Regions from separate parts of the Pantoea sp. F_5 genome, predicted to be linked through region 2. Evidence: predicted binding sites of a transcription regulator. Region 2 holds the regulator's gene; the other holds the start of a gene.
What was found. The regulator PurR, encoded in region 2, represses purine synthesis genes. The targets are predictions, from matches to a motif close to CANGCAAACGTTTGCNTG.
Positions count from the first base shown of each region.

Region 1 (4,479 bases), on a different contig from region 2:
GTATCAACTAATCATAAGGGCCGCATCTGCGGCCCTTAAGTTATCAACGTACCTCTCCAGCCTGCATAGTCTGCTGCACCTGCTGACTGTCCGTTGTCACCGACAGCGTGGCATTGACCGTCGGCCGTAATGGCTGGCCTGCGGCTAAAGCGCCGCTCAGTTGCAGCTGCATATTACTGTCACCGGTTAACGGCAAGGCGGGCCATCCCCAGTTCTGCAACACATTCACCGGCACTGCACGACCCGTCAGTTGCAGCGTCAGCGGGCGCGCTGGCTGCTGGCCGACGGTAGCCGTCCCTTCCAGCAGGCCCTTGTTACTGAACGCACTCAGCTCAGTCACCTGAATCTGTTGTGGGTCGGCACTCAGCGCAATCGACGGGTGACGCAGATCGGTGCGGTTAAAGGTCGACTCTGCCGCGTTCAGGCTGAGCTTACCCGACCAGATCCCCCACTGATGCTGCTGCGCCAGCAGCAGGTTCTCGCCGGATCCATCCAGTGAAGTCAGCTGGAAGGGAAACGCCGGATTGATGTCGATAATCAGGTTACGATTAGAGGTGAAACGCGTCACCGCTACGCTATCCAGCCACGCGGGCAGTGCCGCCTGCCAGCGGTCGCGCCAGTCCTGCGGCAGGGTATATTCCAGGCCGGCAACAGCCAGATTTTTCAGCGTCAGGCGTTTATCGCTGCGTGACCAGTCACCGTCAGCCCGAATGACCCCATTCGCCCAGCGTGAACTGAACTGCGTCAGCGCCAGGCCCTGCGGCGAGAAATCCAGGTTAACGATAGGATCATTAAGCTCGAATCCACCGTTGATAAAATTACTGGCATTCAGCGCCAGCGAACCATCATTACTCTGCCAGTCATCGCCCTGCCAGTTAACGTTTCTCAGCGTCAGATCAAGATCTGTCACCGCCCAGTCAGGTCCCTGCAGGCGGGCATCGGTCATGTCGAAGCGCGTAATGGCAATCGAGGGAACCACCTGCAGGCTATGCAGGAAATCTTTCAGGCTGCTGGCGGTCTGCAGACGAATGTCATTCAGTCGCAACTGATTAATTTTCCAGTTGCCCTGGGCATCACGCTCACCGTTGCCGGTCATGGAGCCACGCGCCAGGTCGGCACCAATATTATCAAAGCGCATCCGGCCTTGGGAAACACTGCCCTGAATCAGGACGTTTTCAGCGGGCACCTTATTCAGCGTCATGCTGCCTGCACTCATCTGGAAGCGGGCATCGCGACCCAGCATATCGAGGGCTGTGGGTTTCCACGGCAGAATGCCACCATTAACCTGCTGAGCAAACAGCGGTAACGCGCTGTCAGGGCTGTCGATACGCATGTTATTGAGCTGCAGCCGGTCGGCCTGAATGGGTAGCGCACTGCCTGGCGTCAGATTGGCCAGATTCACTTCCCCGTCGCGCAATTCAAGGCTGCTGAAATGCAGTGGATCGCTGAACTGAATCAGAGCCAGACCGAGATCGACCCGTTTCGCTACCAGAACCGCAGGCTGCCCATCATGACCAAAGCTGAAGTCATCCAGAATGATATGAGAGGGAGAAGAGAAATTGTGTTCAATTTTACTCAGGGAGAGATGCCATTCAGTTTTGTCGCTCACCCAACGGCTAAACCAGCCTGCACCCCACTGGGTCTGCAGCAACACATAGATCACCACAAGGATGAAAAGCAGCAGCAAAAGTAAGGTGAGGAAAAACTTTCCAATAAATTTCATCGCATCCTTCCCGAGTTAAATCCGGTGAGAGGTTGTTATGCCTGAATTACCGTTACAGCTCAACAGCCTGGATGTAAATCCGAATAATTAGCAGGCAGGCCGAAGCCTGCCTGTGGACTTACTTCTCTTGCGGAAAAATCAGGTTGAGCACGATGGCGGTAATGCCACCTGCCGCAATGCCGGAAGAGAGCAGGGTTTTCAGCCACTCGGGCGCAAACTGCAGGATCAGCGGTTGCTGAGAAACACCCAGCCCCACCGCCAGCGACAGCGCGATGATCATGATGGCGCGACGGTTAAGCGGCTCGCGTGACACGATGCGAACGCCCGAGGCGGCGATGGTGCCGAACATCACAATGGTTGCGCCGCCGAGCACCGGCTCAGGAATGAGCTGAACCAGACCGCTGACCGCCGGGAACAGCCCCAGCACAATCAGCATCAGCGCGACAACAAAGCCCACGTAGCGGCTGGCCACGCCGGTTAACTGAATGACGCCATTGTTCTGACCGAAGCAGGAGTTAGGGAAGGTATTAAACAGCGCGGAGACAAAGGAGTTAAGACCATTCGCCAGCACGCCACCTTTCAGGCGTTTCATATAGAGTGGACCGCTCACCGGCTGCTCTGAAACATCCGAGGTGGCGGTAATATCGCCGATGGTCTCCAGAGAGGTGACCATAAATACCAGCATCAGCGGGATAAGCAGATTCCAGTCAAAGCCCAGTCCGTAGTAGAGCGGAGTTGGCACCATGATTAACGGCTGATCGGCAGGAATACCTGTCGCAGGCAGCATGCCCATCGCCCAGGCCAGCAGATAGCCCACCGCCATGGCAATCACCAGGGAGGCGACGCGCAGGTAGGGATTCTTCTGTCGGTTCAGCAGCACGATCACCAGCAGCACGGCACCGGCCAGCATCAGATTTTTCGGCGCGCCAAAGGTATGGTCGCTCATCGCACTGAAACCGCCGCCAATGGAGGTCAGGCCGACCTGAATCAGCGACAGGCCAATAATCATCACCACGATACCGGAAACCAGCGGGGTAATGATCCGGCGCGCCAGATGCAATACGCGCGACAGCACCATTTCGGTACAGGAGGCTACCATCAGCGTGCCAAACAGTGCCGCCATCATGGTGGGCACATCAGCACCGCCATTTTTCAGCGCCATCCCGCCCATAATCAGAGGCGTTACGAAGTTAAAGCTGGTGCCCTGAATCGACAACAGGCCCGAACCTACAGGTCCCCAGGTTTTGATTTGCAGCAGTGATGCCACGCCCGATGCAAACAGCGACATACTGATCACGTGCCGGGTATCTTCTGCAGGCAGGCCCAGCGCCTGACAAATCAGAATCGCAGGCGTAATAACCGCGACAAACATTGCCAGCAGGTGCTGACCGGCGGCAAACAGCGTTTGCGGCAGGGGGGGACGATCTTCAAGACGATAAATCAGTTCACTTTTCGTGGCGGAAGGCTGGTCTGGCTGAGGAGTGGTGGACATCTTCTGTTCTTCCCAAAAAATAGTGTGGCGATTGTAATCATCCGCAGGCTAAAAGCAATCGTTTGCCCGGTGAGGATAAAAAAGGCCGTACCAGAATGGAACGCACTCAGACGTTGGTATAGCGGGTGTTCTCTGGCAGCCAGCGTTCAATCAGGGCGCTGGCCTGCTCGGGATAGTGCTGGTGGATGTGGCGCGCCACGCGCTGAACTTCCGGCACCATCGCGGCATCACGTAGCAGGTCGGCTACTTTGAATTCAGCGTTGCCGGTCTGACGCGTGCCCAGCAGTTCACCCGGACCGCGAATCTCAAGATCGAACTGAGCAATGACAAAGCCATCATTGCTGTCGCGCAGCACCTGAAGACGCTTCTGCGCCGTCTTGCTCAGCGGCGCTTTATAGAGCAGCACACAGTGCGATGCTACAGCACCACGACCTACACGGCCACGCAGCTGATGCAGCTGCGCCAGCCCTAACCGCTCCGGGTTTTCGATAATCATCAGGCTGGCATTCGGCACGTCAACGCCGACCTCTATGACTGTCGTCGCCACCAGCAGCTGCAGCTCATTCGCTTTAAAGGCCTGCATCACCGCCTGCTTTTCCGCGGGCTTCATCCGGCCATGTACCAGTCCGATGTTCAAGTCGGGAAGCGCCATTTTCAGGGATTCCCAGCTGGCTTCTGCCGCTTGCGCTTCCAGCAATTCGGACTCTTCAATCAGGGTGCAGACCCAGTAGGCCTGACGTCCCTCGCGGCAGGCATGCTCAACCCGCGCTACAATCTCATCGCGTCGCGTATCGGGGATGGCGACGGTGGTCACCGGTGTACGTCCCGGTGGCAGCTCATCGATAGTTGAGGTATCCAGATCGGCATAAGCCGTCATCGCCAGGGTGCGCGGAATGGGTGTGGCGGTCATGATCAGCTGATGCGGATGGAAACCCTGTTCCTCGCCTTTTTCCCACAAAGCCAGTCGCTGGTGGACGCCGAACCGGTGCTGCTCATCAATAATGACCAGCGCCAGACCCTTGAACTGCACCTGCTCCTGAAACAGCGCGTGTGTGCCGACTACCATCGCCACCTGGCCGCTGGCTATTGCTTCCTGCTGTGCCTGGCGGGCTTTGCCTTTCTGTTTTCCGGCCAGCCAGCCCACTTCTATGCCCAGCGGCGCAAACCACTGACGGAAGTTACTGGCGTGCTGTTCCGCCAGCAGTTCGGTCGGTGCCATTAGCGCAACCTGTTTGCCATGGGCGATAACATTCAGCGCAGAGAG
Region 1 is NZ_VWUO01000026.1:17,503-21,981, reverse strand. It holds gene fabY (fatty acid biosynthesis protein FabY) at 1-11, shown strand, start outside; gene F3I44_RS22070 (AsmA family protein) at 44-1,723, opposite strand; gene F3I44_RS22065 (NCS2 family protein) at 1,842-3,215, opposite strand; gene recG (ATP-dependent DNA helicase RecG) at 3,322-4,479, opposite strand, start outside.
Region 1: a site for PurR is predicted at 3,267-3,284, ahead of F3I44_RS22065 (NCS2 family protein). Genes of this name have one in related genera too.

Region 2 (4,479 bases):
AGCGTAGTGGTAAACAGCGCCTGGGTTAATCCGGCAGAGACTGCCAGGCTTGCAGCAAAGCAGAGTCCGAGTTGTAAGGTGTTCTGCAATGCGGCTGCTTTACCGGTGGCGTGCGGGAAGGGCGTCAGCGCACTGGAAACCACAATCGGATAAATTGCGCCGTTAGCCAGCGCCATCCCACAGAACGGCACCATCAGGCTCACCAGCATGCTGTTGCCTGACAGTGCTACGGCAAACAGCGCCAGAATGCTCAGGCTGTAAATGCCCAGCAGCCACGGTAACAGCTGAGCGCCATGAAAGCGGTTGAGCATGGCGCGACAGCCGAATCCGCCAATCAAAAAGGCGAGCGTCTGGGGCACATAACTCAGGCCGATATCGGCGGGCGAAAGGCCCAGATCCGCCAGAATGAACGGCGAGCCGGTCAGCCAGGCAAAAAAACTGGCAGAACAGGCGGAGTAGATCAGCACGTTGCCGCTGTAGACCCGGGATTTCAACAGAGTGAGGAAGCCGGGCTGTGCTCCTTTTTCACGTGCTTCCGGGCGTACTGTGGGCAAACGCAGCGTGGTCAGAATCAACGCCACCGCAATCAGCGTCAGCACCAGGAAAATCGAACGCCAGTGGAAATGGCCGATCAGCCAGGCACCCAGCAACGGGGCCAGCGCCGGGGAGAGCGCAACCAGCGGCATAATCGTTGCAAAGACTTTGTTGGCGCGCGCGGCGGGGTAGCGATCCACTACCAGCGCCTGCCAGCTCACGGCCGCAGCACAGACGCCTATCGCCTGCACAAAGCGCAGCGTCAGCATCAGAGCAATATCATTCACCCACAACATGCCCGCACAGCCGACGCCAAACATGGCCAGTCCGGCCAGCAGTACGGGTTTACGGCCGATGCGATCGGAAAGCGGTCCCCAGAAGAGCTGACCTACGGCGAAGCCCGCCAGGAACAGACTCATACTGGCGCTGATCAGACCAGGCGAGGTGTTAAATGTTTGCTGCATCGCACCAAAGGCGGGCAGATACATGTCAGTGGCTAAAAAGCCGAGCATGCTCAGCAGGGCAAGATAGGGCATAAATCCTTTATTCGACAGCATCTCATTCTCATTTTTGCAGGATAAACGCGGCAGAGTGTAAAAGGTGCGTTTGCCGCTGTGAAACGGTAATATTTGCCGGTTGCTGTTAAAATTTTTGAAGGCAGATTATGTGGTCAGAATATGCATTAGAGGTCGTTGACGCGGTTGCCCGCGGAGGCAGCTTCAGCGCAGCCGCGCAGGAGCTGCATCGGGTACCTTCTGCCATCAGCTATACAGTGCGTCAGCTGGAGAACTGGCTGGCGGTGCCGCTGTTCGAACGCCAGCATCGTGAAGTGGTGCTGACGCCTGCAGGGGAGCATTTTGTCCGGGAAGGGCGCAGCGTCATCAAAAAAATGCTTGCCACACGGCGGCAGTGTCAGCAGCTGGCCAACGGCTGGCGCGGGCAGCTCAGCATTGCTGTTGACCGTATTGCCAAACCTCAGCGTACCCGACAGCTGGCCAAAGATTTCTATCGCCACTTCCCCGATATGGAACTGATCATCAGCTACGAAGTGTTTAACGGTGTCTGGGATGCACTGGCCGATGGCCGGGTGGAAGTCGCAATTGGTGCCACGCAGGCGATTCCGGTGGGGGGACGGTTTGCGTTTCGTGATATGGGTACGCTCAACTGGCGCTGCGTGGTCGCGCCCGATCATCCTCTGACGCAGGCGAGCAAGATAGATGACGACACGCTGCGTAGCTGGCCGTCCCTGGTACTGGAAGATACATCACGCGCACTACCGCGTCGAATGACATGGACGCTGGATAACCAGCGCAGGCTGGTGGTGCCGGAGTGGCAAACCGGACTGGAGTGCGTGCAGGCGGGCTTGTGCGTGGCGATGGTGCCGGGTCATCTGGCAAGGCCACTGCTCGACACTGGCGAGCTGGTGGAGCTGACGCTGCCGGTGGCATTTCCGGACAGTCCCTGTTGCGTTAGCTGGGCAGAGGATCGCGCATCACCGGCGACAGGCTGGTTGCTCAGCTATCTGGGTGATGCGCGAACGCTTAATCAGGAGTGGTTAAGCGAGGATTAGCGGCGATAGTCGCGGAACGGACCATCAGCTACTGAACGCCGCTCAATCAACGTCGGATGGACCTCAATCGTTTGTGACACTTCGCGCTTACTGGTAATGCGGTCGAGCAGCATATCCAGCGCCTTCTCACCCAACTGGGCTTTAGGCTGATGCACCGTGGTCAGGGCAGGGGCGAAATAGCGTGCGTTGCGCACATTATCATAACCGATAACCGAAATATCCTGCGGCACGCGCAGACCCATTTCGTCGGCGGCGCAAATGGCCCCCATCGCCATGATGTCGCCGCCGCAGAACACGGCGGTCGGGCGCTGCTTTTGCGACAGGATCTGCTGCATCGCCTGATAGCCCGACTCCGGCTCAAAGTCACCCTGCACAATCCACTCCGCGCGTGGCTGAATACCCGCTTCTTCCAGCGCCTTCAGGAAGCCGGCATGACGTCCGCCGCCGGTGTTACGCTCCATCTGACCGGGAATCGCACCAATATCACGGTGTCCACGTTCAATCAGATAGCGTCCCGCCAGATAGCCACCCTGGAAAGCATTATCCAGGACCGTGTCGGTGAAGTCTGCGCGCGATTCGCCCCAGTCCATCACCACCATCGGGATATTGCGGTTCTCTTCCAGCATCTGCAGCAGATCGTCCGGATACTCAGAGCACATCACCAGCAGGCCATCGACGCGCTTCTGCGCCATCATGCTGAGGTAGGCGCGCTGTTTTTGCAGGTCGTTATGCGCATTCCCCAGAATCAGCGTATAACCTTTATCAAAACAGTGATTTTCAACCGCCTCAATAATTTCAGCGAAATAGGGCGCTTCGCTGGACGTGGCAAGCAGACCCAGCGTCCTGGTGTGGTTTACTTTCAGGCTGCGCGCGACAGCGCTCGGCGAGTAGTGCAATTCTTTAATTGCCTGCCAGACCGCCTCGCGCGTCTCTTCAGCGACAAAGCGGGTTTTATTGATGACGTGCGAAACGGTGGTCGTTGAGACGCCAGCGCGTTTCGCCACATCTTTAATTGTTGCCATGAAAATCGGACTCCATTGCTTACCTAACTCTATGATAAGCGTAATGTTAAACGTTTGCGTCTTCTCAGGGAATTTTCCGCAAAAATACGGTTTTTCTGGCCGGTAAACAGGCTGCTGGCGGAGAAAAAACGCCTGAAAAGATGCGCAAACGGAATCAGGGTTGCGCGCGTTGCGCAACAAAGGCGGGATTCTAACAAGGCTGAACGGATAAAACGAGATTTTTACCAGGTCATGTGGGAAAATGCCATATCCCTACAAAGTGTGTGACTAAGGAGCAGGTAATGAGTACTGATTTGAAACTGGCTTTGATGACTACTGTCGGCTGTCTGCTGATGATTGTGGCCTTTAGTTTTACTGCCATTCTGCACTAATAAAAAAGCCGGGATTATCCCGGCTTTTTTCGAACTGTAGTGCTGATCAGCGAATGTTTTTCGGCGTCATCACACGACGCGCACCAATATAGTGGCGCTGCCAGTAGTCTTCCCCTAATGCACTGATCTGAATATCTTTGCCGGTACGTGGCGACTGAATAAACTTGCCATTGCCCAGGTAAACGCCGACGTGATCCGCAGTACCGCGGCCGTTAATGCGGAAGAAGACCAGATCGCCTTTCTCCAGCGATTCACGCTTGATTGGCGCAGCGTCACGCAGGTGATACATCTCGTTAGCGGTACGCGGGATCTTGAACTTCACCAGATCTTTATAGGCATACCAGACCAGACCGCTGCAATCGAAACCAGTATGTGGTGAGGTGCCGCCCCACAGATAAGGTTTACCCAGCTGTCCCATCAGCTTAGTCATCGCGGTTTCGCGCGCTTTCTGGTAGCGCTGACGGTGAGATTTGCTCATTTTAATCGTGCCAGGTTCGCTGGTGGTGACCTCAGCGGTTTTCAGCAGGCGCTGATGACCATAGCGTTTTTTTTCTTTATTTTTGCTGATACGGGCGGTTTTAAGCGAGGTCTTCTTAGCTGGCGTCTGTTGAGCAGTGAGTTCGACTTTTTTCTGTTTTTTCGTTTTAAGTTTTTGAACAGGGCTGAGGCGAGTTTTTTTGGTCACCGTTTTTACCTGGCGACGCTTGCGGCGCTCATCGTCGCGCGCGCTCTTTTTTTCTGCTTTATGCGTACTCACGTTCACCGGCGCGTGCGGGGAAGCAGCAGCGACGTTGAAAAACAGTTGCGCAAAGGCCAGCATGAAAAGCGTAATGATTAAACGCATAGTCCGTTGATTAGTTAAGTTGTCAGGGCCACTACGCACCGCGACAAAGTTGAGATTAATCTGATCCAGGATCAGTGCCCAGGCCATTCTAGTTCAGTTCTTTTAAAAACTGTAATGCCTTTTAATATTAATCTTTGC
Region 2 is NZ_VWUO01000002.1:455,190-459,668, forward strand. It holds gene punC (purine nucleoside transporter PunC) at 1-1,091, opposite strand, end outside; gene punR (DNA-binding transcriptional activator PunR) at 1,199-2,104, shown strand; gene purR (HTH-type transcriptional repressor PurR) at 2,101-3,126, opposite strand; gene F3I44_RS04655 (YnhF family membrane protein) at 3,408-3,497, shown strand; gene F3I44_RS04660 (C40 family peptidase) at 3,544-4,341, opposite strand.